DNA from 4 places in the Pantoea sp. R13S299 genome. Region 1 is predicted to be linked to each of the others. Evidence: predicted binding sites of a transcription regulator. Region 1 holds the regulator's gene; each other region holds the start of a gene.
What was found. The regulator CRP, encoded in region 1, controls carbon source genes, mostly activating them, when cyclic AMP is high. The targets are predictions, from matches to a motif close to ATGTGANNNNNNTCACAT.
Positions count from the first base shown of each region.

Region 2: epd (erythrose-4-phosphate dehydrogenase) is a predicted target of CRP. The motif match lies at 4,790-4,807, and genes of this name have one in related genera.
Region 3: udp (uridine phosphorylase) is a predicted target of CRP. The motif match lies at 2,381-2,398, and genes of this name have one in related genera.
Region 4: ACN1CO_RS21005 (PTS mannitol transporter subunit IICBA) is a predicted target of CRP. The motif match lies at 3,394-3,411, and genes of this name have one in related genera.

Region 1 is NZ_JBLYEF010000005.1:213,477-221,204, reverse strand. Features, by position in the region: gene ACN1CO_RS20135 (LacI family DNA-binding transcriptional regulator) at 1-827, shown strand, start outside; gene ACN1CO_RS20130 (LysE family translocator) at 829-1,431, opposite strand; gene ACN1CO_RS20125 (hydrolase) at 1,489-2,505, shown strand; gene ACN1CO_RS20120 (YheU family protein) at 2,510-2,728, shown strand; gene ACN1CO_RS20115 (phosphoribulokinase) at 2,790-3,659, shown strand; gene ACN1CO_RS20110 (OsmC family protein) at 3,999-4,403, opposite strand; gene crp (cAMP-activated global transcriptional regulator CRP) at 4,707-5,339, shown strand; gene ACN1CO_RS20100 (YccS/YhfK family putative transporter) at 5,397-7,472, shown strand; gene argD (bifunctional acetylornithine/succinyldiaminopimelate transaminase) at 7,474-7,728, opposite strand, start outside.
Region 2 is NZ_JBLYEF010000004.1:280,894-288,621, reverse strand. Features, by position in the region: gene mscS (small-conductance mechanosensitive channel MscS) at 97-978, opposite strand; gene fbaA (class II fructose-bisphosphate aldolase) at 1,181-2,260, opposite strand; gene pgk (phosphoglycerate kinase) at 2,366-3,529, opposite strand; gene epd (erythrose-4-phosphate dehydrogenase) at 3,581-4,600, opposite strand; gene tkt (transketolase) at 4,916-6,910, opposite strand; gene ACN1CO_RS18355 (M48 family metallopeptidase) at 7,182-7,728, shown strand, end outside.
Region 3 is NZ_JBLYEF010000006.1:15,275-23,002, reverse strand. Features, by position in the region: gene metE (5-methyltetrahydropteroyltriglutamate--homocysteine S-methyltransferase) at 1-1,320, shown strand, start outside; gene ACN1CO_RS20565 (dienelactone hydrolase family protein) at 1,373-2,206, opposite strand; gene udp (uridine phosphorylase) at 2,510-3,271, shown strand; gene ACN1CO_RS20555 (tetratricopeptide repeat protein) at 3,363-4,631, shown strand; gene rmuC (DNA recombination protein RmuC) at 4,717-6,216, shown strand; gene ubiE (bifunctional demethylmenaquinone methyltransferase/2-methoxy-6-polyprenyl-1,4-benzoquinol methylase UbiE) at 6,292-7,050, shown strand; gene ubiJ (ubiquinone biosynthesis protein UbiJ) at 7,062-7,667, shown strand; gene ubiB (ubiquinone biosynthesis regulatory protein kinase UbiB) at 7,664-7,728, shown strand, end outside.
Region 4 is NZ_JBLYEF010000006.1:123,553-131,280, forward strand. Features, by position in the region: gene ACN1CO_RS20995 (gamma-glutamyltransferase family protein) at 568-2,166, shown strand; gene ACN1CO_RS21000 (DUF3053 domain-containing protein) at 2,404-3,120, shown strand; gene ACN1CO_RS21005 (PTS mannitol transporter subunit IICBA) at 3,553-5,487, shown strand; gene mtlD (mannitol-1-phosphate 5-dehydrogenase) at 5,584-6,732, shown strand; gene mtlR (mannitol operon repressor MtlR) at 6,797-7,342, shown strand; gene ACN1CO_RS21020 (YibL family ribosome-associated protein) at 7,447-7,728, shown strand, end outside.

The DNA.
Region 1 (7,728 bases):
AGCTGCGCACGGCGCAAAGCAACATGCTGCTGGTGCTGATCTCGGATATCACTAATCCCTTCTGTTCACGCGTGGTTCAGGGCATTGAAGCCGAAGCGGAACTGCATGGCTATCACATCCTGCTCTGCAACTCCGCCTCGCAGCTCCAGCGTGAAGCCGCCTATCTCTCCCTGCTGACCGGAAAAGTGGTGGATGGCGTGATTACGATGGATGCCGCATCCGGTTTACAGGATTTGCAGGCGCTGATCGCCGGTGCGCCGTGGGTGCAGTGCTGTGAGTTTGATCCGGATATCCCCGCCTCCTCAGTCAGCATTGATCATCTGGAAGCCGCACGCGACACCATCCATTACCTCGCGGGTAAAGGACGTAAGCGTATCGGACTGGTCAATGGCGACATGCGTTACCTCTACTCACATCATCGTGAAAAAGGCTACCGGCAGGCGATTGAAGAGCTGGGATATGCGTGGTCCGGCGTCTCCTATACCTATGAAATCTCTCCTGAAGCGGGCAGCCAGGCGATGCGGGAATTAATGACGCTGCCGGAACCGCCGGATGCGGTATTTGCGGTTTCAGATGTGCTGGCGGTGGGCGTGGTACATGCGGCGCTGGAGGCGGGTCTGCGCGTACCGGAAGATCTGGCGGTGGTCGGATTTGATGGCGTGCCGTTTACCCGCAGCCTGAATCCGCCGCTGACCACCATCGAGCAGCCGATGAACCAGCTGGGCGCGCGCAGCGTGCAGCTGTTGCTGCAAAAAATCCGCAACCCGAACGCGCCAGTGATCCGTGAGGTGCTGCCCTGGACGCGCGTTGAACGCGCATCCAGCTAACTCAGTGCCAGATTAACAGCACGCAGGCGGCGGTCAGCAGCCCCATGGCGAGGTTAAAGATTTTCCAGGCGCGGCGGCTGCGCAGAATGCGGCCGATCATCGCGCCGAATCCCATCCAGATCACGCCCGAGACGAGATTAACCAGAAACATGCCGACGCTTATCGCCATCACCGAATGGCGATACGCATCACCGGCCAGACTGAAGCTGGCGACCGCGCCCAGCGCCATCAGCCAGGCCTTGGGATTGATCAGCTGCAACAATCCCCCCTGCCAGAACGGCATCGGCGCATCTGGCGCCTGGTCAGTTTCCAGTTTTTCATAACTGGCCGTCGCTATCTTCCACGCCAGCCAGAGCAGATAGAGGCTACCGGCGATTTTCAGCACCAGGTGCAGCGAAGGATAGAGCAGGATCAGACCGCCTACGCCAAAGGCCACCATCAGCAGCATCACCTGCATGCCGATCATGATGCCAATCATCAACGGAATGGTGCGCAGAAAGCCAAAATTAGCGCCCGAGGCGGTGAGTAACATATTATTGGGACCCGGCGTAATGGCCGCGACCCAAAGAAATCCTAACATTGATAAGAAAAGACTCAGTTCCATGGCAATCGGGTACTCCTTACCCTGCAAGAAAAAACTTATCGAAGCTAACAGTGTGATATGGAACAGACAAGCTTTTACCACATGAAATTTACCGGACCGGAAAACGAGCACTTCACACCCCCTGACAGTCTGCGCAATGCGCACCTGCAGACGATGCTGCCGCGCCTGTTACGTCGCCGTAGCACCTTCGATCCTCACTGGCAGCGACTCGATCTGCCGGATGGCGACTTCGTCGATCTCGCCTGGAGCGAAGATCCCCAACTGGCGCAGCATAAACCGCGCGTGGTGCTGTTTCATGGACTGGAAGGCAGCTTTCACAGCCCCTATATTCATGGCCTGATGGACATCTGCCGCGCGCGCGGCTGGCTGGCTGTGGTGATGCATTTTCGCGGCTGCAGCGGCGAACCTAACCGGCTCAATCGCATCTATCACTCCGGCGAAACCGAAGATGCCCGCTTCTTCCTGCACTGGCTGCGCACGCGCTGGGGCAATGTGCCCACCGCTGCCGTCGGTTTCTCGCTGGGCGGCAACATGCTGGGCTGCCTGCTGGGCCAGCAGGGTTCAGCCGCTGAGGTGGATGCGGCCGTGATTGTCTCCGCCCCGCTGCTGCTGGAACCGTGCAGCGTGAAACTGGAACGCGGCTTCTCACGCTTCTATCAATACTATTTGCTGGCGCAGCTCAAGAAAAATGCCCGCCGCAAACTGCACGCCTGGCCGGACACGCTGCCTGTCAATCTGGCGCAGCTGAAAGCGCTGCGGCGACTGCGCGATTTTGATGATGCGATTACTGCCCGCGCCCACGGTTTTGTTGATGCAGCAGATTACTACCATCGTGCCAGCGCCATGCCCTGGCTGAAGCACGTAGAGAAACCGCTGCTGATCATCCACGCCAAAGACGATCCCTTCATGAGTGATGAGGTCATCCCGCACAGCAGCCAATTATCTGCCACTATTACTTATCAACTGACACCCCATGGCGGCCACGTAGGTTTTGTCGGCGGGACGTTACGCCAGCCTGAAATGTGGCTGGAACAGCGCATCCCGCAGTGGATCGCCCCTATTCTGGATAACTGATCTCGTGATTATTCCCTGGCAACAGGTCTCACCAGAGACCCTTGAAAATCTGATTGAAACCTTTGTGCTGCGCGAAGGTACGGACTATGGCGAGCAGGAACGCAGCCTGCTGGACAAGGTGGCTGATGTGCGACGCCAGCTGGAAACCGGTGAAGTGGTGCTGGTGTGGTCGGAACTGCATGAATCGGTCAATATCATGCCACGCAAAGAATTTCGCGGCTGATGCACCCGGCATCATTTCATGATAACAATGCTCATCGCCCGACCTCACAGGGAGCTTTTCTATGTCTGCACGTCATCCCATTATCGCGGTGACCGGTTCCAGCGGCGCAGGGACCACCACTACCAGCCTCGCGTTTCGCAAAATCTTTCAGCAGCTCGATCTTCATGCGGCCGAGCTGGAAGGTGACAGCTTTCACCGCTTTACCCGCCCTGAAATGGATATGGCGATTCGTAAAGCGCGCGATTTAGGGCGTCATGTCAGCTACTTCGGTCCGGAAGCTAATGACTTTGGCCTGCTGGAACAGAGCTTTAAAGAGTATGGTCAAAGCGGACAGGGGCAATCGCGTAAATATCTGCACACCTACGATGAAGCAGTACCGTGGAATCAGGTGCCCGGCACCTTTACGCCATGGCAGCCGCTGCCGCAGAACACCGACATTCTTTTCTATGAAGGACTGCACGGTGGCGTGGTAACAGCACAACACAACGTGGCGGAACAGGTCGATCTGCTGGTGGGCGTGGTGCCGATTGTTAACCTGGAGTGGATTCAGAAGCTGGTGCGCGACACTGGCGAGCGCGGTCATTCACGTGAAGCGGTGATGGATTCCGTGGTGCGCTCAATGGAGGATTACATCAACTTCATCACGCCGCAGTTCTCACGCACCCACCTCAACTTTCAGCGCGTCCCGACCGTCGATACCTCAAACCCGTTCGCGGCCCGCGCCATTCCGTCACTGGATGAGAGCTTTGTGGTGATTCACTTTCAGGCGCTGGAAGATATCGACTTCCCCTACCTGCTGGCGATGCTGCAGGGATCATTTATCTCGCACATCAATACGCTGGTCGTGCCCGGCGGCAAAATGGGTCTGGCGATGGAGTTGATCATGGGCCCGCTGGTGAAACGGCTGATGGAAGGTAAACGGATAGAGTAAGAGTTCAAAAGGGCCTTTCCAGACTAATGCCAATGCTGGATAAGTCTAACAGCAGCGAAAAAACTTAACACGCAGGGAACCGGGTCACAAGAGGAAAGCGTCCCGCGCCAGGGACAAAAACGCCGGGAGCGTTTTTGAACAACGCAACGCGTTGGCCCGGCAACGGGCGCACCTCAGGGATGAGGTGCGTAATCGCGCGGGCCGAGCGGCCAGGGATTGGCTCAAGCGACTTTCCGATCTGACCCGGTTCCCCTGCGCCAGCAAAGTCTCAAAGCGAATTCCCCATCCAGGCACGGCCTCACACCGGACTACCAGCAACTTTGAAAAAAACTGCGACTGTTACAGCTCAACCACTTCATAGCTATGCGTCATCGTCACACCTTTACCCAGCATGATGGCCACCGAGCAATATTTTTCTGCAGAAAGATCCACCGCGCGTGAGACCGCTTTATCCTGGAGCGCTTTACCACTCACGATAAAATGCAGGTTGATGTGCGTAAAGATTCTCGGCGCCTCTTCACGACGTTCTGAGGTCAGTTTTACTTCACAATCAGCCACATCGTTGCGGCCTTTTTGCAGAATTGAAACCACATCAATCGCGCTGCATCCGCCAGCCGCCATCAGCACCATCTCCATTGGGCTGGGCGCTTTATCACCTGAATTGCCATCCATCAGTATCTGATGGCCGGATGAGGATTCTCCGAGGAATGTCAGCCCTTCTACCCACTTCACTCTTGCCTGCATGATTTTTGCTCCGGAATACGCTGTTTTGCCGCCAGACTACGCTTTCACCTGGTAAACAGCAATCCAGAGAAATCCGCCTGTAGCTGAAGCGAGACAACAGAAGACAGTCGGCAAAAGCTGTGCTACAAACAGTGCTGAAAATATTTTTCGTCACCCGATGGCGAAGCCGGGAAGAATGATGCGCACTGCGCCTGATGCGGCCCGAATAATTTCCTGAAAGGGAAACGCTTGAAGCTTTCACCGCCTGACAGGGAAAACTGCCCCCTGTATTTTGGGCACGATTACAACAGAGGATAATAGCGAATGGTTCTCGGCAAACCGCAAACAGACCCTACACTCGAATGGTTCCTGTCCCATTGCCATATTCACAAGTATCCATCCAAAAGTACGCTTATTCACCAAGGTGAAAAAGCAGAAACGCTTTACTACATCGTTAAAGGTTCCGTCGCGGTTCTGATTAAAGATGAAGAAGGCAAAGAGATGATTCTTTCCTACCTGAATCAGGGCGATTTCATTGGTGAGCTTGGCCTCTTCGAAGAAGGCCAGGAGCGCAGCGCCTGGGTACGTGCGAAAAGCGCGTGCGAAGTGGCGGAAATTTCTTACAAGAAATTCCGTCAGCTGATCCAGGTTAACCCCGACATCCTGATGCGACTCTCAGCACAGATGGCGAGTCGCCTGCAGGTCACGTCTGAAAAAGTGGGTAACCTCGCTTTCCTCGACGTCACCGGACGCATTGCACAGACCCTGCTCAACCTGGCGAAGCAGCCAGATGCCATGACGCATCCCGACGGCATGCAAATTAAAATCACTCGTCAGGAAATTGGCCAGATTGTTGGTTGTTCACGCGAAACCGTGGGCCGTATTTTGAAGATGCTGGAAGATCAGAACCTGATCTCCGCACACGGCAAAACCATCGTCGTTTACGGCACCCGCTAATTCCTGTCACCCACGGCGTGATGGCAACATCACGCCGTTATTGTTTGTGTTGGGCCGATGTGGCGTCGAATCATTTACCATCCTGAAGTTAACTATGCCTTGAGGCAAACGCTGGTCCTCTGTCTGCCAGTGGCGCTGGGCTGGCTGGCTGGCGACCTGCAAAAAGGTCTGCTGTTCTCGTTAGTGCCCGCCTGCTGCAACATTTCCGGTCTGGATACCCCGCACAAACGCTTCTTCAAACGTCTGATTGTTGGCGGCAGCCTGTTTGCCCTCGGCAGCTTTCTGATTCAGTGGCTCACCCTGCATGCGATTCCACTGCCGCTGATCCTCTTCGCTATGCCCCTGCTGCTCGGCGTCACCGGTGAAATCAGCCCGCTGCATGGCCGCCTGCTGCCCGGCACCCTTATCGCCGCCATCTTCACCCTCAGCCTGATTGGCCGCATGCCCATCTACGTCACCCCGCTGCTCTATATCGGCGGCACGCTCTGGTATGGGGTCTTCAACTGGTTCTGGTTCTGGCTGTGGAAAGAGCAGCCGATGCGCGAAAGCCTCAGCCTGATCTACCGCGAGCTGGCTAACTACTGCGACGCCAAATATACCCTGCTCACGCAGCTCACCGATCCGGAAAAGGCGCTGCCGCCGCTGCTGGCACGTCAGCAGAAAGTGGTCGATTTGATCAACACCTGTTATCAGCAGATGCACATGCTGTCGGCAAGCCGCGATCACAGCCATAAACGGCTGACGCGCGCCTTTCAGGTGGCACTGGATCTGCAGGAGCATATCTCAGTCAGCCTGCATCGGCCGGAAGAGGTGCAAAAACTGGTCGAGCAGAGCCATGCCGAAGCGGTCATTCGCTGGAATGCCAAAACCATCTCGGCCCGGCTGCGTGTGCTGGCGGATAACATCCTTTATCACCAGCTACCCGATCGCTTTGCAATGGATAAACAGCTCGGTGCGCTGGAAAAGATCGCCCATCAGCATCCCGACAATCCGGTAGGTAACTTCTGCCTTTACCACTTCAATCGCATTGCGCGGGTCCTGCGCACCCAGAAACCGTTGTATCAACGCGATCTGATGGCGGACCGCCAGCGCCGTCTGCCGCTGTTACCGGCGCTGCGCAGTTATCTCTCATTCCGCTCGTCGGCACTGCGCACTGCCGGCCGCTTTGCAGTCATGCTGATGCTGGGAAGCGCGCTGGCGCTGTTCTTCAACATCCCCAAACCCTACTGGATCCTGATGACCATCATGTTCGTCAGCCAGAACGGTTACAGCGCTACCCGTGTCCGCATCCAGCATAGGGCGCTGGGCACCTTTGCCGGTCTGGTCATCGCGGCCGCGACGCTGCGCCTGGCGGTGCCGGAGTCGCTGGTGCTGATGATCATGCTGGCGATAACCTTTATCAGCTATCGCTTTACCCGCCAGTTCTATGGCTGGTCGATGATTGGCTTTACGGTCACGGCGGTTTACTCGCTGCAACTGCTGTCGCTGAATGGCGCGCAGTTCCTGCTGCCGCGACTGATGGATACGCTGATGGGCTGTCTGATCGCCTTTGGCGGGATGCTGTGGCTATGGCCGCAGTGGCAGAGCGGCTTACTGCGGCAAAACGCCCATGACGCGCTGGAAACCTATCAGGATGCGCTGCGGCTGTTGCTGGGCGATGAACAGTCGCCAGAGAAACTGGCTTATCAGCGCGTGAAGGTTAATCAGGCGCACAATGCGCTGTTTAACTCCCTGAATCAGGCGATGCAGGAACCGGCATTCAACTCCCGCTACCTGAGTGATATGCGGCTCTGGGTCACGCACAGCCAGTTTATTGTTGAGCATATCAATGCGATAACGATTCTGGCGCGCGAGCACACCATGCTGACGGCCTCACTGGCTGAACGCTATCTGCAATCCTGTGAAATCGCGCTGCAGCGCTGTCAGCAGCGGCTGGAATATGATGGTGAAAGCTCACAGGTCAATCTGCTGGATGATCTGGAGAATATCAGTGAGGGACCGATTACGGTGGTGGAGCAGCATGTGCGGCGCATTCTCGATCATCTGAGCGTGATGTACACCATTTCATCGCTGGCGTGGAACCAGCGACCACAACATGGCCGCTGGCTGATCAGACGCTTACGTAAAAACTAAGTTAGCTGTTGAGCACTTTGCCGACGGCGGTGGCGAAGCGGCTCATGCCCTCTTCAATGTCGGCCGGTTCGATAATCAGTGACGGGGCAAAACGCATCACGTCGGTTCCGGCCACCAGCACCATCACACCTTCAGCGGCGGCGGCATTCAGAATGTCGCGCGACCTGCCGGCATGCTGAGGTTTCAGCGCAGCACCAATCAGCAGCCCTTTGCCGCGAATGTCGCTGAACAGATCATACTTCGCGTCGATAGCTTT
Region 2 (7,728 bases), on a different contig from region 1:
GGGGAAGTATAATGAGAGGAGATGATTAGCGGAAATTGAAAGAATTAATCTGTGATTAGCAAAATTAATGGGCGACAGAAGCCGCCCAGTAAAGGGTTACTGCGGCTGTACCTGAGTTTCTGTGGTTTCAGGCGCGGATTTCTGATGCAAATGCACATCCATCTGCGGATAAGGAATACCGATTCCTTTGCCATCCAGCGCACGCTTGAAGTTCTTCAGCAGATCCCAGTAGACGTCCTGCAGGTCTCCACTGTTGCTCCAGCAACGCACCACGAAGTTCATTGAAGACGCGGCCAGTTCATTAAGACCGATCTGGATGCCCTTCTCTTTCAGAACGCGGCTATCGGCTTCAACAACCTGCTTCAGTAGAGCGATCACTTCATCCACATCTGCTTCATAAGCCACACCAATGATAAATTCATTGCGGCGAACCGGCTCTCGCGAGAAGTTGACGATGTTTCCGCTGATAATCTTGCCGTTAGGCACGACGACGATTTTGCCGTCAGCCGTTCTCAGTGTGGTAGAAAAAATCTGCACATGCAGCACGGTTCCCATCACGCCGCCCAGGTCAACGAACTCGCCGGTGCGGAATGGACGGAAAGTCACCAGCAGGACGCCTGCGGCCAGGTTTGAGAGCGAACCCTGTAAGGCAAGACCCACGGCCAGACCGGCGGCACCCAGTACGGCAATTACCGAGGCCGTCTGTACGCCAATGCGTCCCAGTGCGGCGATAATGGTGAAGGCGATAACCCCGTAGCGCACCAGCGCAGAGAGGAAGTCTGCCACGGTCGCGTCGATGTGACGGGCGCGCAGCAGGCGATTCACGGCATTGGAGATGATACGGGCGATGATCATCCCGATGATAATGATGGCAATAGCCGCAACGATATTCACGGCATAGCTGATAATCAGCGCCTGATTGCGAACCAGCCAGTTACCTGCGTTATTTAATCCGTCGACGACGTGTAAATCTTCCATTAATAAGCCCTGTTGTTAGATTCCCACCGGGAATGAAAAAACTGCCAGATGACATCCGACACCCTGCTACCAAGGGTAAACAATTATCAGTCAGAGTGCCAAACGACACGGCATTTATGCTCTGTTTTCCAGAAATGAGGTATAAAAAAAGGCCCTTCCGGGCCTTTTTTGTACTGAAAACTATTTATACATAGAATGTCAGTTACAGAACGTCGACAGCGTTAAGCTCTTTGAAAGCCTGCTCCAGACGCACGACCATAGAGGCCTGGGCAGAACGCAGCCAGACGCGTGGGTCGTAGTATTTCTTGTTTGGCTTGTCGTCGCCTTCCGGGTTACCCAGCTGCGACTGCAGATAGCCTTCGTTCTTTTTGTAGTACTGCAGGATGCCGTCCCAGGTTGCCCATTGGGTATCGGTATCGATGTTCATCTTGATCACGCCGTAGCTGATAGACTCTTCGATTTCTGCAGCAGAAGAACCTGAACCGCCGTGGAAAACGAAGTCCAGCGCGTTATGCGGCAGACCATGTTTTTCACACACGAATTTCTGCGAATCACGCAGAATGGTTGGGGTCAGTTTCACGTTACCTGGCTTGTACACGCCGTGTACGTTACCGAATGAAGCCGCAATGGTGAAGCGCGGGCTGATAGCATTCAGTTTTTCGTAGGCATAGTTCACATCTTCTGGCTGGGTGTAAAGCGCAGAGGCGTCCATATGGCTGTTATCAACGCCATCTTCTTCACCACCGGTGCAGCCCAGTTCGATTTCCAGTGTCATGTCGAGTTTCGCCATGCGCGCCAGGTACTTGCTGCTGATTTCGATGTTCTCTTCCAGTGACTCTTCTGACAGGTCGATCATGTGAGAAGAGAAGAGTGGCTTACCGTTTTTCTGGAAGTACTCTTCACCCGCGTCCAGCAGACCGTCGATCCACGGCAGCAGTTTCTTAGCGCAGTGGTCAGTGTGCAGGATAACCGGCACGCCATACTGCTCTGCCATCAGGTGAACATGGTGTGCACCGGCGATAGCGCCGAAGATTGCCGCGCCCTGTGGTTTGTCAGTCTTGAAGCCTTTACCCGCGATAAATGCCGCACCACCGTTAGAGAACTGGATGATGATTGGCGCTTTTACTTTCGCCGCTGCTTCCAGTGCCGCATTGATAGAGTCGGTGCCGACGCAGTTTACGGCTGGCAGTGCGAATTTGTTCTCTTTCGCAACTTTGAAGATCTTCTGTACGTCATCACCAGTGACAACGCCGGGTTTTACGAAATCAAAAATTTTAGACATGATTGTGTCCTGTTTCGTGACCGTTGTTCCCCTTGAGGAACGTCGATTTAAACGCCCTGACGGGCAAGACTTCAGGCGATGCCGTGTGGCATCGCCCCCAAAGGATTACTGCTTCGCACGCTCTTCCAGCATGGCAACTGCAGGCAGTGTTTTACCTTCCACGAACTCAAGGAACGCGCCGCCGCCGGTAGAGATGTAGGAAATTTTGTCTTCGATGCCGAACAGGTCGATAGCCGCTAAGGTATCGCCGCCGCCTGCAACAGAGAAGGCATCGCTGTCTGCAATGGCGTTAGCCACGATCTCGGTGCCTTTACGGAAGTTAGGGAATTCAAACACGCCTACCGGGCCGTTCCACAGGATGGTTTTAGCATCCTTCAGGATAGCAGCCATGGCCTGAGCGGTTTCATCGCCGAAGTCCATAATCTCTTCGTTATCCGCCACTTCCGAAACCTTTTTCACGGTCGCTGGCGCAGTTTCAGAGAATTCTGTGCCGACACGTGAGTCAGTTGGAACCGGGATACCGTGCTGATCGCGCAGGCCTTTAGCCGCTTCAACGAAGTCTGGTTCATAGAGTGATTTACCGACATTGTTGTCGATAGCCACGAAGGTGTTCGCGATGCCGCCGCCCACAATCACGGTGTCCGCGATTTTGACCAGAGACTGCAGCACGTCAAATTTGGTAGAGACTTTAGAACCGCCGACCACAGCCACCAGTGGACGCTCAGGGTTGCTCATGACTTTACCCAGCGCTTCCAGTTCTGCAGAGAGCAGCGGACCGGCACAGGCGATAGGAGAAAATTTGCCAACGCCGTGAGTAGAAGCCTGCGCACGGTGCGCAGTACCAAACGCGTCCATCACGAATACGTCGCACAGGGCAGCGTATTTTTTAGACAGTGCTTCGTCATCTTTCTTTTCGCCTTTGTTAAAGCGAACGTTTTCCAGCACTACCAGTTCGCCAGCGCCAACTTCAACGCCGTCGAGGTAATCTTTTGCCAGGGTCACTTTGGTGCCGCTCAGCTTGTCTTTCAGGTAATTAACTACCGGCAGCAGCGAGAACTCTTCATTGTATTCACCTTCGGTCGGACGACCCAGGTGAGAGGTAACCATTACTTTCGCGCCCTGTTTCAACGCCGCTTCAATGGTTGGCAGAGAAGCACGGATACGTGCATCAGACGTCACTTTACCTTCTTTAACTGGTACGTTCAGATCGGAACGGATCAGAACGCGTTTACCAGCCAGATCCAGATCGGTCATCTTAATTACAGACATGGTGAATCCTCTCGTTGATTCTCATAAGTTTTGCCAGACGCAAACCGCGTCTTACCTGAAACCGCTTGCGGCCATCGCTAACGTCGTGTCGAGCATTCGGTTAGCAAAGCCCCATTCATTGTCACACCAGACCAGTGTCTTGATAAGGTGTTGACCGCTGACCCGCGTTTGTGTTCCGTCCACAATGGCACTGTGCGGATCATGGTTAAAATCTACTGAGACTAACGGTAATTCCGTGTAGTCAACTATACCACGAAATGCCCCTTCTGCCGCGCTTCGCAACAAGGTGTTAACGTCACCCGCCGTTACCGCGTTATGCACAGAAACGCTGAGATCAATGGCCGTCACGTTAATCGTCGGGACGCGAACGGCTATCGCCTCAAAGCGATCGTTGAATTTCGGAAAAATACGGGTAATGCCTGCCGCCAGACGGGTATCCACCGGGATGATCGACTGACTGGCGGCGCGGGTGCGGCGCAGATCGCTGTGATAGGCGTCGATCACCTGCTGATCGTGCATCGCCGAGTGGATCGTGGTGACGGTGCCGGATTCGATACCAAACTCATCATCCAGCAATTTAATGACCGGGATAATGCAGTTCGTGGTACAGGAAGCGTTGGAAACGATGCGGTCGCTGGCGGTCAGATACTGCTCGTTAACGCCGTACACAACGGTGGCGTCGAGATCGTTTCCGCCGGGATGGGAGAACAGAACTTTTTTAGCACCCGCCTGCAGATGGGCTTCGCCATCAGCCCGCGAGCCATAGACGCCGGTGCAGTCCAGCACCACATCCACGTCGAGTTCACGCCACGGCAAATCGGCTATGTCTGCACGGTGCAGAATGCGCAGGGTATCGCCCCCTACCCACATGACATCGCGCTCCTGGCGGACATCGAAAGCAAAGCGGCCATGGCTGGTATCGTATTTCAGCAGGTGCGCCATACCGGTGGCTTCTGCCAGCTCGTTAATCGCGACCACGGTGATCTCTGCTCGTCGGCCCGTCTCATAGAGCGCGCGCAGGACGTTGCGTCCAATCCGGCCAAAACCATTTATCGCTACCCGTACCGTCATTTCTCTCCTGCCACGTCAGACTGAAAAAAACGTGCCGTTAGCCTGAGCGTTTCACTGCACTTTGTACAGGAGATTCTTACCCGGCATTGTCCGAAATCAGGGCGGTTTGTCCGGCGACTGAAACGGTTCAGCCAGAATAATAGAAGGAAGGAATAACAGGAATGATTGCGATCAATCTGACTGCTTAAATTTGGATCTGCGTCACAAAAATAAGCCTGAAACGTTTATTACTGCAGGAATAAAAAAGCAAAAGGGACGAATGGCTCGTCCCTTTAATTTCACTGCCAGACGGGAGCAGACCCGCCTGGCCGGTTTTTACGCCAGCAGCGCTTTCGCTTTTGCGACCACGTTGTCGACGGTAAAGCCAAACAGCTCGAACAGCTGATCCGCAGGAGCAGATTCACCGAAGCTGGTCATACCCACGATAGCGCCGTTCAGGCCGGTGTATTTGAACCAGTAATCAGCAATGCCCGCTTCGATAGCCACGCGCGCGCTGACCGCTTTTGGCAGCACAGATTCACGGTACTCATCGCTCTGCTTGTCGAATGCATCTGTTGACGGCATAGAGACCACGCGTACTTTGCGGCCTTCGCTGGTGAGTTTGTCCCAGGCACCCACAGCCAGTTCAACTTCTGAACCGGTCGCGATCAGGATCAGCTCAGGCGTACCATTGCAATCTTTCAGCACGTAACCACCGCGCGTCACATTAGCCAGCTGCGTGGTGTCACGTTCCTGCTGCGCCAGGTTCTGACGGGAGAAGATCAGCGCCGTCGGGCCATCCTGACGTTCGATGGCATATTTCCACGCAACGGCGGATTCAACCTGGTCACATGGACGCCACAGGCTCATGTTTGGTGTGGTGCGCAGGCTCGCCATCTGCTCAACAGGCTGATGCGTCGGGCCATCTTCGCCCAGACCGATAGAGTCGTGGGTGTAGACCATGATCTGACGGATCTTCATCAGTGCCGCCATGCGCGCTGCGTTACGCGCATATTCAACGAACATCAGGAAGGTGGCGGTGTAAGGCAGGAAGCCGCCGTGCAGCGCCAGACCATTGGCGATGGCGGTCATACCGAACTCGCGCACGCCGTAATGGATGTAGTTGCCTGCCGCATCTTCGTTGATTGGCTTAGAGCCAGACCAGATAGTCAGGTTGCTCGGTGCCAGGTCGGCTGAGCCGCCCAGATATTCCGGCAGGATTTTACCAAAGGCTTCGATAGCATTCTGAGAGGCTTTACGGCTGGCGATCTTCGCCGGGTTCGCCTGCAGCTGCTCAACGAATTTCTGAGACTCTTCATGCCAGTTAGCAGGCAGTTCGTTGCTCACGCGACGTTTGAATTCCGCAGCCAGTTCAGGATGTGCCTGCGCATAGGCAGCGAATTTCTCATCCCATGCTGCTTCTTTCGCCTTGCCTGCTTCTTTCGCGTCCCACTCAGCGTAGATGTCAGAAGGAATAACGAACGGTGCGTAGTTCCAGCCCAGCTGTTTGCGGGTCAGTGCCACTTCGTCATCACCCAGCGGTGCGCCGTGTGAATCATGGGTGCCCGCTTTGTTGGGTGAACCGAAGCCGATAACGGTTTTGCACATCAGCAGTGAAGGCTTGTCGCTGACGCTCTTCGCTTCGTCGATCGCTTTAGAAATGGCATCTGCATCGTGACCATCCACGCCGCGCACCACGTGCCAGCCGTACGCTTCAAAGCGCTTAGCGGTGTCATCGGTGAACCAGCCATCGATGTGACCGTCGATAGAGATACCGTTGTCATCATAGAACGCAACCAGTTTGCCCAGCTTCAGCGTACCCGCCAGAGAGCAGACTTCGTGCGAGATACCTTCCATCATGCAGCCATCACCCATGAAGACATAGGTGTTGTGGTCTACGATGTCATGACCCGGACGGTTGAACTGTGCAGCCAGCGTGCGCTCAGCAATGGCGAAGCCGACGGCGTTCGCGATGCCCTGCCCCAGCGGACCAGTAGTGGTTTCAACGCCCACGGTGTAACCATATTCAGGGTGACCTGGAGTTTTAGAGTGCAGCTGGCGGAAGTTTTCCAGTTCGCTCATTGGCAGATCGTAGCCGGTCAGGTGCAGCAGGCTGTAGATCAGCATGGAGCCGTGACCGTTAGAAAGCACGAAACGGTCGCGGTCGGCCCACAGCGGGTTGGTTGGGTTGTGGTTCAGGTAGCCGCGCCAGAGTACTTCAGCGATGTCCGCCATGCCCATAGGGGCACCCGGATGTCCCGATTTCGCTTTCTGTACTGCATCCATACTTAACGCACGAATGGCGTTGGCAAGCTCTTTACGAGAGGGCATTTTCTACTCCAGGTCGGATTAATGCTTCGCACCTTAACTTATTGTTATTAATGAGTTACCGGGCAAAACAAGGAAAAAGTTGCCAATCAATGTACATGAAAATCGGGTCAAAAGTACATGTTGTAAAACGCTAAATGTAACCGCTTCGTATGGCTTTTCCGGCCAACTCTGCTAGCAAAGTGCAGACTGGCACGCTATAACCAAATCGTTTATTCACCTGACTGAGTTTCAGGTGTTTGTTTTTCTTACCTTGTTATGGATGGGATACAGCATGAAAATCAAAAAAATGGTGTTAGCACTGGGTCTGACGACGCTGCTCAGCGGCTGTCAGGGTTTAGACAATAATGCGCTGATGCAGTCGGGCGCGCAGGCGTATCAGGCTTATTCCCTGAGCGACGATCAGGTAAAGCTTCTGAGCGACAAATCCTGTGAGCAGATGGACAAAGATAATCAGATTGCGCCCGCTAACAGTGAGTATCAGCAGCGTCTGAACAAGATTGCCGCCGCGCTGGGCGACAACATCAACGGCGTTCCCGCGAACTACAAGGTTTATCAGACCAAAGACGTCAACGCCTGGGCAATGGCAAACGGCTGTATCCGCGTTTACAGCGGCCTGATGGATATGATGACCGACAATGAAGTGGAAGGCGTGCTGGGCCATGAGATGGGCCACGTGGCGTTAGGCCATACGCGTAAAGCGATGCAGGTGGCATATGCCACGACCGCAGCCCGCACGGCAGCGGCCTCTGTGGGCGGTGTGATCGGTTCACTGTCACAGTCGCAGCTGGGTGAAATGGGTGAAAAGCTGGTCAATGCGC
Region 3 (7,728 bases), on a different contig from region 1:
GTGTGGATCGGCTCTTCCTGCTCCCTGCTGCACAGCCCGATCGATCTGAGCGTCGAGACCCGTCTGGATGATGAAGTCAAAAGCTGGTTCGCCTTTGCGCTGCAGAAATGCGCTGAGCTCTCGCTGCTGAGTCAGGCTCTTAACAATAATGATGCGGCCTCGCTGGACGCCTGGAGCGCACCGGTGCGCGCCCGTGCCCACTCTCGCCGCGTACATAATGCCGCGGTAGGCCAGCGTCTGCAGGCCATTACGCCACAGCACAGTGAACGCCTGAGTGCCTACCCGGTGCGGGCAGTGCTGCAGCGTCAGCGTTTCAATCTGCCCGCCTGGCCCACCACGACCATCGGTTCTTTTCCACAGACCACTGAAATTCGTGGCCTGCGCCTCGACTTTAAGCAGGGCCTTCTCGACAGCAATCATTACCGTACCGGCATCGCGGAGCATATTAAGCAGGCGATTATCGAGCAGGAGCGGCTGGGGCTGGATGTGTTGGTGCACGGTGAAGCGGAACGTAACGATATGGTTGAGTATTTCGGCGAGCATCTTGATGGCTTTGTCTTTACCCGGAATGGCTGGGTACAGAGCTACGGTTCTCGCTGTGTGAAACCGCCTGTGATCATCGGCGATATCAGTCGTCCGGAGGCGATCACCGTTGAGTGGGCCAGATATGCTCAGTCGCTGACTGACAAGCCGGTAAAAGGGATGCTGACCGGCCCGGTGACGATTCTCTGCTGGTCATTCCCGCGTGAAGATGTGTCACGTGAAACCATTGCGAAGCAGATCGCGCTGGCGCTGCGTGACGAAGTGGAAGACCTGGAGAAGGCGGGCATCGGGATTATTCAGATTGATGAGCCGGCACTGCGTGAAGGTCTGCCACTGCATCAGTCTGAGTGGGCGGACTACCTGAACTGGGCGGTGGAGGCATTCCGGCTGAATGCGGCGGTCGCGCGGGATGAAACCCAGATTCACACGCATATGTGTTACTGCGAGTTCAACGACATTATGGATGCTATCGCGGCGCTGGATGCTGATGTGATCACGATTGAAACCTCACGGTCTGACATGGACCTGCTGGAGTCGTTTGAAGATTTCGAGTATCCGAATGAAATCGGCCCGGGCGTCTATGACATTCACTCGCCTAATGTCCCCAGCGTGGAGTGGATAGAAGCGCTGTTGCTGAAGGCGGCGAAACGAATTCCGGAAGCGCGGCTGTGGGTGAACCCGGATTGCGGTCTGAAGACACGAGGCTGGACGGAGACGCGTCAGGCGCTGGCGAATATGGTAACGGCGGCGAAGAAACTGCGTGGTGAGACGGCGTAGGAAAGGAGCCAGGTGGCAAAAAACAGGGGCGCATAAGCGCCCCTGTTTTCATCTATTTTGATGCCACGCCATACTGCCTGAACCAGGCCAGCATACGCTGCCAGCCATCATTGGCTGATTCAGCATGGTAACTCGGACGGTAGTCAGCATTAAACGCATGTCCCGCCTCGGGATAGACGATGATCTCGGCGGTCGCATTGGCGGCATGCAACGCCTGACGCATCTGCTCGACGCTCTCCAGTGGAATGCCATCATCCTGACCACCATACAAACCTAACACCGGCGCACTCAGATCGACCGCAACATCAATCGGATGCTTCTGCTGCTTCAGCGTGCGCTCACCGGTCAGTCGTCCATACCATGCCACTGCGGCGCGCAGCTGCGGGTTATGTGCTGCGTAGAGCCAGCTGATGCGGCCACCCCAGCAAAAACCGGTGATGCCCATGCGACGGATATCGCCGCCGTTGCGCGCAGCCCAGTTAGCGGCATGATCGAGATCGGCCAGCACCTGCGTGTCAGGCACTTTGCTGACCAGCTCGCTAAACAGCGTCGGGATATCAGTGTATTCAGAAGGATCACCCTCGCGGAAATAGAGCTCGGGCGCGATCGCCAGATAGCCTTCCAGCGCCAGTCGGCGGCAGATATCCCGGATGTGTTCATGCACACCAAAGATCTCCTGCACCACCAGTACGACAGGCAACGGGCCTTCCGCGGAGTGGGGCTTTGCAAAAAATGCTGGCATGTTTTCGCCCTGGCTTGGCACTGAGGTTTCACCTGAGTGAATGGCCGGGCTTTCGGTAATGATGGTCGTAGAGGCGGTAGGCTGCACGGCAGGGGCAAAGCCGCCCGTCGCCGGTTTTTGTGCCATATTATCACTGGGTTTCATTATTCTCTCCGTGCAAGCATTTGCGCAATCACGTAACTATAGCCTGGCTGTAAAGCCTGTGCGCCAGGTGTCGGGTAACAGAATCAGCAGCGAATAAAATCACCCACCTCTTTAACATTGCGCTGACCCTGACACAGCCTCGCTAATGGCTATCCGGACCAGTAAGATTTGATTGTGTGATAGCTATCACAATTTATCTTCCGTGAAATGTAACTTTCATTTTCTTAAGTGAAAGCTGTCACATATTTATCGGGCGTGCTGGCGTAGAGTGGCGCGCTACCTTCTATTAACAGGAGTCTGAAAATGACACAGTCTGACGTTTTCCATCTTGGCCTGACTAAAGCCGATCTGCAGGGCGCCACCCTGGCGATTGTGCCGGGCGATCCGGAGCGTGTGAAGAAAATTGCCGGACTGATGGAAGATGCCACGCATCTCGCCTCACACCGTGAATTTACCTCATGGCTGGCAAAAATTGATGGTAAGCCGGTCGTGGTCTGCTCAACCGGCATTGGCGGTCCTTCCACGTCGATTGCCGTCGAAGAGCTGGCACAGCTCGGCGTAAGGACCTTCCTGCGTGTCGGTACGACTGGCGCGATCCAGCCCCATATCAATGTCGGCGATGTCCTGGTGACCACCGCGTCTGTACGCCTGGACGGTGCCAGCCTGCATTTTGCGCCGATGGAGTTCCCGGCAGTGGCGGATTTCGCCTGCACCACCGCACTGGTTGCCGCCGCAGAAGCCTGTGGCGCGAAGACCCATATTGGCATTACCGCCTCCTCTGACACCTTCTATCCGGGCCAGGAGCGTTACGACACCGTGTCAGGTCGTGTCGTCAGTCGCTTCAAAGGATCGATGAAAGAGTGGCAGGAGATGGGCGTGCTTAACTATGAGATGGAATCCGCTACGCTGTTAACCATGTGCGCCAGCCAGGGTCTGCGAGCCGGCATGGTCGCGGGCGTGATTGTGAACCGCACTCAGAAAGAGATCCCGGATGCGGTTACCATGAAACAGACAGAAAGCGACGCAGTGAAGATTGTGGTCGAAGCGGCGCGTCGTTTATTATAACGACTGCGTCTGGCAGCAGGTTTTTGTCCAGACTCAAAACCTGCTGCCGGTAGTTAACGGCGCGTAACATCAGTGAAACCTGAGAGTGTTTATGCGCAAAACCCTTCCTGTCCGACGTCCTCTTCCTGGCGCAAATCCTGCCGCACTCAGTGCCCGGCTGGAACGCAGTGCCGAATGTTTCCGCGCCGCCATGCAACAGGGCGACTATCCGCTGGCAGCCCAATGCTGCGAAGAGGTGCTGCGCTCAATGCCCAACCAGATGCAGGTGCTGAGCGACTACGCGCTCTGTCTGCTGCGTCTGGGTCAGCACAATAAAGCGTACAAAATCTATCAGAAGATTTATCAGTCACCGCCCGCTGTGCAGGCTACAGCCTCTGAAACCTGGCTGGATGGCCTGACCGAAGTGTGTGGCTGGCTGGATAAAAAGGACGAGGTGGCGCGTCACGGTCTGGCGTCGCTGATGCGTTCTGATGCGCGTTTTAGTCAGGGGCAGCGCATGGCGTTTCCCGCTCCGCAACCTGAGCCTGTCGATCTCAGTCAGCCGCACCAGAATGTCATCGCCTTCAGCCTGTATGGCGATCAGCCGCGCTACTGTGAAACCCAGATTAAAAACGTTGAAGTTGCGCCTGAGTTCTATCCCGGCTGGGTCTGCCGCATCTACCTGGATGACAGCGTGCCGCAGCATGTCTGGCAGCGTCTTGACCAGCCGCACGTCCAGCTGGTCGATATGTCTCACGAAAAAACGGTGTATCCAACCCTGTGGCGTTTTCTGGTGCTCGACGATCCGGCTGTGAAGCGCTTTATCGTGCGTGATGCCGACTCGCTGCTCTCGGAGCGCGAAGCGGCGGCGGTTAACGCCTGGCTGGCATCGCCTTACTGGTTCCACCATATGCGTGACTACTTCTCTCATACCGAACTCTTGCTGGCAGGGATGTGGGGCGGCTGTCACGGCGTCTTCCGGGGTGTGGAACAGGCGATGCGTGATTTTATTGCGCAGTATCAGGGCAGCGAACGCTTCACCGATCAGTATTTCCTTAAGGTGGCATTGTGGCCGACAGTGCGTGAAAGCCTCCTGAGCCATGATGAGCTGTTTCATTTCCATCAGGCTCAGCCGTGGCCTGACCATGCGCCTGTGCGCTGGCAGACGCCGCATTTCCATGTGGGCAGCAATGCCGGTTTTGCCAGTATGACCGGCAAATCCAGCGCCGCTGAGGGAAGCAGACAGCGCGTCGCGATCACCTCGGGCGGGGCAACCTGGCACTATCTGGCGCAGGTTAAAAAGGGTGAGTGGCTATTGCCCATGCCGTTTTTTCTGATTGATGAGTGGCAGGCTGGCAAGCTCACGGTGGTGGCGCTGTAAGGCGCTGAATCCTGCTAAAATTATCTGGACATTCATACAGTGCGACTCTACCTTTCCCTCAGCAGCCTGAGTCGCGAGGGAAATCATGGATCAGCACATCATTATCAGCGCCTGTCTGGCGCTTGCCGGGTTAGGGATTGGCTGGATGCTGGCACAGTTACGTGCCGGCCATCAGGTCGCCAGTTTCCAGACCGAGCGCCGTCTGCAGGAAGAGGCGCAACAGCGTCAGCAGCAGCAAATCGAACAGCTTCAGCAGCAGACGCAGCAGCGTGAGCAGGAGCTTCGTCAGCTGCACGGCGCGCTGAGCGGCGCCAATGAGCGACTGCAACAGCTTGATTACTGGCGTAATGAAAGTGAGCAGCTTAATCGTGAACTGCGCAATCAGCTGGAGGTTAACAGCGCGCAGGAAGCGGAGCTGCGCGAAGTCACCATCCGCCTTGAAGAGACCCGTTTCGCGGCTGAAGAGAAACAGCGCCTGCTGACCAATAGTGAACAACGCCTCAGCGCCCAGTTTGAAAACCTCGCCAACCGTATCTTCGAAAACAGCGGCCGTCGCGTCGATGAACAGAACCGCCAGAGTCTGGACGGGCTGATTGGTCCGCTGCGTGAACAGCTTGATGGCTTCCGGCGTCAGGTGCATGAGAGCTTTGGCGCAGAGGCGCGCGAACGGCACACGCTGACCCACGAAATCCGACAGTTACAGCAGCTGAATGCGCAGATGGCGCAGGAGGCACTGAACCTGACCAAAGCGCTGAAGGGCGACAATAAAATTCAGGGGAACTGGGGTGAAGTAGTGCTGAGCCGCGTACTGGAAGCCTCCGGACTGCGTGAAGGCTACGAATATGAAACCCAGGTCAGTATTCAGTCCGAACAGCAGGGCAGGATGCAGCCGGATGTGATTGTGCGTCTGCCGCAGGGCAAAGATGTGGTGGTAGACGCCAAAATGACGCTGGTGGCTTACGAGCGCTACTTCAATGCGAATGACGAGATCGAACGTGAGCAGGCGATCCAGGAGCATGTCGCGGCCATGCGGGCGCATATTCGTCTGCTGGGGCGAAAGGATTATCAGCAATTGCCCGGCTTACGATCGCTGGATTATGTGCTGATGTTCATTCCGGTTGAGCCCGCCTTTTTGCTGGCAATTGACCGCCAGCCTGAGCTGATTGGCGAGGCGCTGCAGCAAAACATCATGCTGGTCAGCCCCACCACGCTGCTGGTGGCATTGCGGACCATTAATAATCTGTGGCGCTATGAGCATCAGAGCCGCAATGCGCAGCGTATTGCCGATCGGGCTACGCGGCTCTATGACAAGATGCGGCTGTTTGTCGATGATATGAGCGGCATTGGTCACAGCCTGGATAAGGCGCAGAATAGCTATCGCGAGGCGATGAAAAAGCTGTCAGAAGGGCGTGGCAACCTCATCGCCCAGACGGAAGGATTTCGCGCGCTGGGCGTGGAGATCAAACGGCCCATCAACCCGCAGCTGGCCGAACGAGCCATGCCGGAAAACCGGGCGGATGAGGATGCAGATGACGACAGGGATGCGGATGAGAGCGAGCAGCGTGTGAGACGCCTCCACGAATAGTATGGGCGCAGCGTGCCTGACTTCCGTGACTCTGATACACTTCGGGAAGTATTGTTTGTGGAGCAGGTAAAACCGATGGCAGATGAATCACAGCAGGAAACTACCCATTTTGGCTTTCAGACGGTCGCCAAAAGCGAAAAAGCTGACAAAGTCGCGGACGTGTTTCACTCCGTAGCGGCAAAATATGACCTGATGAACGATTTGATGTCGTTTGGCGTCCATCGTATCTGGAAGCGTTTTACCATTGACAGCAGCGGCGTACGTCGCGGTCAGCGCGTGTTAGATCTGGCGGGTGGTACCGGCGATCTGACCGCTAAATTCTCTCGCCTGGTGGGCGAGACCGGTCAGGTTGTCCTGGCCGATATCAACAGCTCTATGCTGAATATGGGCCGCGAAAAGCTGCGCAATCAGGGCGTGGTTGGCAACGTGAGTTACGTACAGGCCAACGCAGAAGCTCTGCCTTTCCCCGATAACTATTTCGACTGCATCACCATCTCCTTTGGTCTGCGCAACGTCACGGAAAAAGAGAAGGCGCTGGCCTCGATGTTCCGCGTCCTTAAGCCGGGCGGACGTCTGCTGGTGCTGGAGTTCTCTAAGCCCGTACTGGATCCGCTGAGCAAAGCGTATGACGCTTACTCGTTCCACATTCTGCCGCGCATCGGACAGCTGGTGGCGCAGGATGCAGAGAGCTATCGCTATCTGGCCGAGTCGATCCGCATGCATCCCGATCAGGAGACCCTGAAAGCGATGATGAATGATGTTGGTTTTGAAAATACCACTTACTCCAATATGACCGGCGGCATTGTGGCGCTGCATCGTGGATTTAAGTTCTGAGTGAGATGGTAATGAACCTGACGCCCTTGATTACCGCGGGCCTGGAAACGGCGCTGAACCGTATTCTTTATCGCGATCGCGGCCTGAAACCGGCGCGGCAACGCCTGAATGGCAAAGTGCTGACGCTGCGCCTCAATGAGTTCTCTCATCCGCTGGTGCTGGTCTTCAGTGAACAGCAGCTGGACGTGTTAGCGGACTGGCAGGATCGCAGTGACTGCACGGTGATTACTTCGCTGAAAACCCTGCCGAAACTGCGCGATCGCCAGCAGCTGACGCCGCTGATCCGCAGCGGTGAGCTGCAGGTTGAAGGCGACCTGCAGGTGGTGCAGCAGTTCTCCGCGCTGATGGATCTGGCTGAGCTGGATCCGGCCGAATATCTGGCTCCCTGGGTGGGCGATATCGCCGCACAGGGCATCAGTCAGCGCTCTCAACAGGCATTACGCTTTTTCAAAGGTGAAGTGCAGCGTCGCCAGGATTATCTCGGACAGGCCATAACCGAAGAGTGGCGTGTTGCGCCTGGCTCGCTGGAGTTAGCCTGGTTTGCTGAGGAGGTCGACGCGATGGAACGTTCGCTTGAGGCGCTCGATGCGCGTCTGGCGCAGCTGGAGGCAAAATGAGTTTTGGAGAGATCCGCCGCTTATATCTGATCATGAAGGTCTTTCTGACCTATGGCCTTGA
Region 4 (7,728 bases), on a different contig from region 1:
GTGTCAGAACAATGCAACAAATGCCGGGAGACTAAGTATGGATAGAGACCTGACTATTTGCCGCGCAATTTATAATTATTTTTTTAACTATTGTTAGCCGGAAAAGTTCCAGCGCCTCTAACCTGCTGAGGCAGTTGATTTTTGTGCTGACATGGCGGGCAAAAAAATCAAATGATGTTTGCGATTTATGTGGATGCCATCAAGCTTTTGGCTGGCATATTCTCATTTCTGTGAGCACTACACCTGTTCAGGTAGTGATTGCAAAATATACGCCAATGGTTTACTTCATGAACACTTATATTCACAGTTCTGATTAATTTAAGAATAGTCCTGGTTGGGGCCTGAGGCCTGGCGCGCGGCGGCTCACAGTGCAGAGCGGGTAAATCTTTTATTCTTAACGGCGCTCTGTTGCCAGATTAATCAACAGTCATCTTAACGAAACGGCTGATGCCTCATGCCGGTGCAGTTACCCGGCAACCCTCGACCTGATGCGCGGTAAAAGTGCAGCCCCGTGATGTCGCGCTGACGACGGGCAAAACCCATACCTGACCTCTGTAAGGAGAAGCGATGCGAGAAACAGATTTTAACGTCGGATACCCTTCTCATCGTGTACCGATGATGGGTCGTAATGCTGTCGCAACCTCTCAACCGCTGGCGGCGCAGGCGGGTTTACGGATGCTGCAACAGGGTGGTAACGCCGTGGATGCAGCTATCGCCACCGCCATCGCCTTAACCGTGCTGGAGCCAACCGGAAACGGCATCGGCAGCGATGCGTTTGCCATTGTCTGGGATGGCAGCGAGCTGCATGGGTTAAACGCCTCAGGCCGATCGCCAGCCGCGTGGCATCCCGAACGCTTTGCCGATTTTAGTGCGATGCCTGAAACCGGCTGGGAGTCAGTCACCGTGCCAGGGGCCGTCTCGGCATGGGTCACACTGGCACAGCGCTTTGGTACCTTACCGCTGACCACCCTGGCACAACCGGCAATTGACTATGCGCGCGACGGCTTTCCGGTATCACCGCTGATTGGTCAGCTGTGGCAGCGCGGCTATGACAAGCTGCGGGATCAACCTGGCTTTAGCGATTGCTTTGCGCCGCAGGGTCGTCCGCCGCGTGCTGGCGAGCTGTTCCGCAACCCGGCTCAGGCCCGCACCTTGCAGGAAATCGCTGAGACTCAGGGCGAAAGCTTTTATCGCGGCGCACTGGCGCAAAAGATGGCAGCCTTCGCCCGTGAGCATGGCGCGGCCCTGACGCTGGAGGATTTGAAAAACCATCGTGCCGACTGGGTTACCCTGCTGTCGCGTCCGTTTGCCGGAGGATCGGTGCAGGAGCTGCCGCCGAATGGTCAGGGCATTGCGACCTTAATTGCACTTGGCATTCTGGAAGAGTGGGAAATCAACTGCTATGCACCGGATTCGCCGCAGTGGCTGCATCTCTCCATCGAGGCAATGAAACTGGCGCTGGTTGATCTGGACCGTTATGTCACCGATGAAGATCATCTCGAATTTCCGGCGGAACACCTGCTCAGCAACGACTATATCCGCCAGCGGGCAGCGTTAATTGATCCTGACAAGGCGGGAGATTTCCGCTTTGGATCACCGCAGCAGAGCGGCACAGTGTATGTCGCCGCCGGTGATGCCAGCGGCATGATGGTCTCATTCATTCAGTCTAACTACATGGGATTTGGCTCCGGCGTGGTGGTACCCGATACCGGCATCAGCCTGCAGAACCGGGGCGCGGGCTTTTCACTCGATCCAGACCATCCCAACGTCGTGGCGGGCGGTAAGCGGCCGTTTCATACTATTATCCCGGCTTTTGCGCGGGATCAGCAGGGCCAGCCGCTGATGGCATTTGGCGTGATGGGCGGCCCGATGCAGGCGCAGGGACATGTCCAGCTGGCGCTGCGGATTATGCTGCACCGGCAGAATCCGCAGGCCGCCATCGATGCGCCGCGCTGGCGCGTGGTGCAGGGCCGCGAGGTGGTGTTTGAATCCACACTCGATCGCAATACGCTGAGCACACTACGCCGCATGGGCCACAACGTGGTACTGGAAGATCCTCTGAGCAATTACAACTTTGGTGGCGCGCAGGCGATAGTGCGCGACCCGCAGGGCTTCTACATTGCGGCCAGTGAGAGTCGCAAAGATGGTCAGGCGGTGGTGTTTTAAGGTCGCAGAAGTGAGCGTCAGGCTGCTCAGCCCCTCCTTCATCTCTGCGCGCTGAAGCCTGTAATGAAAGGGAACGCAGCACGCCCTGAGGCGCTGGCGGCTCCTTTCTGTAACCGGCGTTTCAGAAAGCATCTGTTTCACAGGTGGTTTCACGTTGTGCCGTGGCTCGGGTTTGTTCTATTCTTTAGGCCATTCCTACCTGGACATCTGACAGTATCACCGACAGGAGTTGACCCTATGGCTTCAGGACTTACACGCCTTATGGCACGCGGCGGCATTATGCTCGCTGGCGCGCTGATCGTGCTGCAACTCACCGCATGCGGTGATAAAGAAGGCGAGCAGCGCAAAGCATTTATCGATTTTCTCCAGAACACTGTGATGCGCAGCGGCGAGCATCTGCCCAGCCTCAGCGAAAACCAGAAGCAGAGCTTTGGCAACTTCGCCAGCGATTACGCCATCATGTATGGCTTCTCGCAGCAGGCGAACAAAGCGGTTGAACAGGGTATGCGTCCGGTGGTGGATGAGCTTTCTGCTATTCGCGTTCCGCAGGATTATCTCAGCCGTCGTGATTCCCTGCGTCAGGCGACCAGCGCACTGGTGATCGTCACCCAGCAGATTGAAAGCGCCAAAATGCAGGCGGATAGCAGCAAAGCGGCCCTGAAGCAGCCGGATGACCTGAAAAAAGTCTACGACACCGCCTATAACAAAGTGGTGACGGTGCCTGCCAATCAGCTGATTCCTCTGCTGCCAAAACTCCAGGCGCTGAGCCAGGGTGCAGTGCAGACCGGCGATTTCCTGCAAACGCAGGGAACCCGTGTCAGCTTCAATGATGGCGGCGTGCAGTTCCCGACTCAGGATCAGGCTTCGCAATATAACGCGCTGATGAGCACTTTATCCGCCAATTCGCAGGCGCTTCCTCAGGCACAGGCTGCCGTCCAGGGTGGTCTGCAGTAAACCCGCTTAACGGGCAGGCGCTAATCGTCTGCCCGTCACACTTCCTTTTCTCCTCCCACCCAATCGCCCACTGAATGAAGTGTGATCTGGCGCATTTTCGACCAAAAATAGTTTGTGATCTAAGTCACAGATATATAACAAATCAACGTCAGACAAGTGTGATTCACCTCACAGATAACCGGCCACCCCGTCTAAAAATCAGCCAAAAGAGCCTGAGCCACGCTTTAAAGTGTGATCAAAATCACGCTATTCACCCCTGCCACCACCCCAAATCAGTGATGTAGATCACACTTACCCCGCACGCTACGCAGCGTCAAATTCGCGTGATAGAGTCCGCGTGCATACAGTAATACCACCGGCTTTGAGTCGGGGTGGCTAAACAAAAACAAGCGCGCTCTCCTATTGCAGCGCGTCTCAATAAGGGGTGGGTTTATGTCCTCATCAGTGAAGGTCAAAGTACAAAGCTTTGGTCGCTTTCTGAGTAATATGGTGATGCCAAACATCGGGGCGTTTATCGCCTGGGGTATCATCACCGCACTGTTTATTCCAACTGGCTGGATCCCTAACGAAACGCTGGCCAAACTGGTTGGCCCGATGATCACCTACCTGCTGCCACTGCTGATCGGTTTCACCGGTGGGCGTCTGGTGGGCGGCGATCGCGGCGGCGTGGTCGGTGCCATTACCACCATGGGTGTGATTGTCGGTGCTGATATGCCGATGTTCCTCGGCGCGATGATTGCCGGTCCGCTGGGCGGCTGGGCAATCAAGTCGTTTGACCGGGCGATTGATGGCAAAATCAAAAGCGGCTTCGAGATGCTGGTCAACAACTTCTCGGCCGGTATTATCGGGATGATACTGGCACTGCTGGCGTTCCTGGCGATCGGTCCGCTGGTAGAAGGTCTGTCACACATTCTCGCCGCGGGCGTGAATCTGATGGTGCAGAACAACCTGCTGCCACTGACCTCGATCTTCGTCGAACCCGCGAAAATCCTGTTCCTGAACAACGCCATTAACCACGGTATCTTCTCGCCGCTCGGTATCCAGCAGGCGAGCGAAGCCGGCAAGTCGATCTTCTTCCTGATCGAAGCCAACCCGGGTCCGGGTATGGGCGTGCTGATGGCCTATATGTTCTTTGGTCGTGGCAGTGCTAAACAGTCTGCGGGCGGTGCGGCAATCATCCACTTCCTTGGCGGCATCCATGAGATCTACTTCCCGTATGTGCTGATGGCTCCTCGCCTGCTGCTGGCGGTTATCCTTGGCGGTATGACCGGCGTCTTCACGCTGACGGTGCTGAACGGTGGCCTGGTCTCTCCTGCCTCACCGGGTTCAATCCTTGCGGTGCTGGCAATGACGCCAAAAGGTGCCTACTTCGCGAACATCGCCGCTATCGCTGCGGCCTTCGCCGTCTCCTTCGTAGTGTCCGCTATCCTGCTGAAAACCAGCAAAGTCAAAGAAGATGACGATATCGAGGCCGCGACCCAGCGCATGCATGAGATGAAAGCGCAGTCTAAAGGCCAGAGCGGCGCGGGTGCCCCAGTCGCCAGCGATGCCATGAGCGTTGAACTGCATCACGTACGTAAAATCATCGTCGCCTGTGATGCCGGTATGGGTTCGAGCGCGATGGGTGCAGGTGTACTGCGTAAGAAAGTGCAGGACGCCGGGCTGAGCAATGTATCGGTGACCAATACCGCGATCAATGCCCTGCCGGGTGATGTCGATCTGGTGATTACCCACCGTGACCTGACTGAGCGCGCCATCCGCCAGGCTCCGCATGCGCAGCATATCTCGCTGAACAACTTCCTCGACAGCGCGCTCTACAGCACCCTGACCGAGCGTCTGGTGGCGGCTAACCGCAGCGACGTGCATCGTGAAACGGTAAACACCGCGCTCTCTGACAGCTACGATGAAGGCAACGCACACCTGTTTAAACTGGGTGCGGATAACGTCTTCCTCGGCCTGACCGCCAGTAACAAAGAGCAGGCGATTCGCTTTGCCGGTGAGCAGCTGGTGAAAGGCGGTTACGTCGAGCCTGAATATGTTGAAGCGATGCTGGCGCGTGAAAAACTGACGCCGACCTACCTCGGTGAGTCGATTGCGGTGCCACACGGCACGGTCGAAGCGAAAGATCGCGTGCTGAAAACTGGCGTAGTGTTCTGTCAGTATCCGGCTGGCGTCCTGTTCGGCGAAGAACCGGACGATGTCGCGCGCCTGGTGATTGGTATTGCTGCCCGTAACAACGAGCACATCCAGGTGATTACCAGCCTGACCAATGCGCTGGATGATGACAGCGTGATTGAGAAGCTGGCGAACACCACCAGCGTGCAGGAAGTGCTGGATCTGCTGTCAGGTAAGCCAGCAGTCGCATAATTCAGAGCAATTATTTTCCCTGGGGCGGTCATGCCCGTCCCGATTTCCTGGGGCGGGTTTGCCCGCCCCATCGTCATTTGATATGGGTCAAAAATTATGAAAGCGTTACATTTCGGAGCAGGAAACATTGGTCGCGGCTTTATCGGCAAATTACTGGCTGATGCAGGTATCGAACTGGTTTTTGCTGATGTGAATCAGACGGTGCTGGATGCACTGAACGCGCGTCATGAGTATCCCGTTCATGTGGTTGGCGAGCAGGCCAAAGTGGAAACCGTCAGAGGCGTCAGTGCGGTCAACAGCACCAGCAATGAGATCATCACCCTGGTCTCTGAAGTCGATCTGGTCACTACCGCCGTGGGTCCGCAGATTCTGGAGCGTATTGCCGGCAGTGTGGCTAAAGGTCTGGCAAAACGCAGCGACGACGGTAACACCCGTCCGTTAAATATCATTGCCTGCGAGAACATGGTGCGCGGCACCAGCCAGCTGAAACAGCACGTGCTGAAGGCACTGCCGGAGCAGTATCACGCCTGGCTGGAGCAGCATGTCGGCTTTGTGGATTCCGCTGTCGATCGCATCGTGCCCCCTTCTGAAGCAGGCAGCACCGATCCACTGGAAGTGACCGTTGAGACGTTCAGCGAGTGGATCGTCGATAAAACCCAGTTTAAAGGCGACCTGCCGACCATTCCAGGTATGGAGCTGACCGATAATCTGATGGCCTTTGTGGAGCGTAAACTTTTCACCCTGAACACCGGTCACGCCATTACCGCCTACCTCGGCCAGCTGGCCGGTCATCAGACCATTCGTGACGCCATCCTCGATGAAAAAATCCGGGCCGTGGTGAAAGGCGCAATGGAAGAGAGTGGCGCAGTGCTGATTAAGCGTTACGGTTTTGATGCGGAGAAACATGCGGCCTACATCCGCAAGATTCTGGGCCGTTTTGAAAATCCGTATCTGAAAGATGATGTTGAGCGCGTAGGCCGTCAGCCGCTGCGTAAACTCAGCGCGGGCGATCGCCTGATCAAGCCGACGCTGGGTACGCTGGAATATAGTTTACCGCACGCCAGCCTGGTGCAGGGGATTGCCGCCGCGATGCACTATCGCAGCGATCAGGACCCACAGGCGCAGGAGCTGGCCGCGCTGCTGGCAGAAAAAGGCCCACAGGCGACGCTGGCTGAGATTTCAGGACTGGATGCCAACAGCGAAGTCGTGGCTTCTGTGGTGAGCGCCTGGCACGCTATGGCATAATGCGCGCGTGTTAGTGACGCAAGCCGGGCGCAGTTCGCCTGCGCCCAACGGCGGTATAGAACCCATGCAGGCAATAATGGAAGAGAAGCAGGCTTTTGAGAACCGGGTGCTTGAGCGCCTGAACGCCGGTCGTTCGGTGAGAAGCTTTCTGATCGCCGCCGTTGAGCTATTGGCTGAAGCTGTCAATCTGCTGGTGCTGCAGGTGTTCCGCAAAGATGACTATGCGGTGAAATATGCCGTAGAGCCGCTGCTGCTGGGCAATGGTCCTCTGGGCGAACTCTCGGTTCGCCTGAAGCTGATTTACGGACTTGGCGTGATCAGTCGCCACGAATATGAAGATGGTGAACTGCTGCTGGCACTGCGCGAAGAGCTGAATCATGACCACGGCGATTATCGTTTTACCGACGATGAGATCCTCGGCCCGTTTGGTGAACTGCACTGCGTCACCGCCTGGCCACCCGCGCCGGTGTTTCACACCGAAGATGCCGAGCTGCGCAGCATGCAGCAGCAGCGCTATCTGCAGATGGTGCGATCCACCATGGTCCTGTCGCTCACCGAGCTGATCGCCCGCATCAGTATGAAGCAGGCGTTTAAAAAGTCCGGCAGCTGATCCTGTCAGGCGCCATCACGGCGCCTTTTTTCGTCTCAACCTGAGCGGGAAACTGCACCGGATTTGGTGTATCCTTGGCCTGTTTTCCTCAACGAGTTGTTGTCATGAAAGAGCAAGAAAAGAACGAAATCAAACTTCTCAGCGATAAGCTGGACGCATTGAACCGCAAAGAGCCACAGTTACTCGAATCGGGTGATGTCGAGAAACTGGGCGCGTTGCTGAAAGAGAAAGAAGCGCTGGTCATTGAGATTGAGCGTCTGCGCGGTCAGCGAGTTGAAAAACTCAGTGTTGAAGCGCAGAAGCTGCAAAAAATGGGCTTCAGCCGCGAAATTACCAAGAAAGAGCAGGCAAATCTGGGCGCGCTGAAGAAAAGCGTGCGCGGCCTG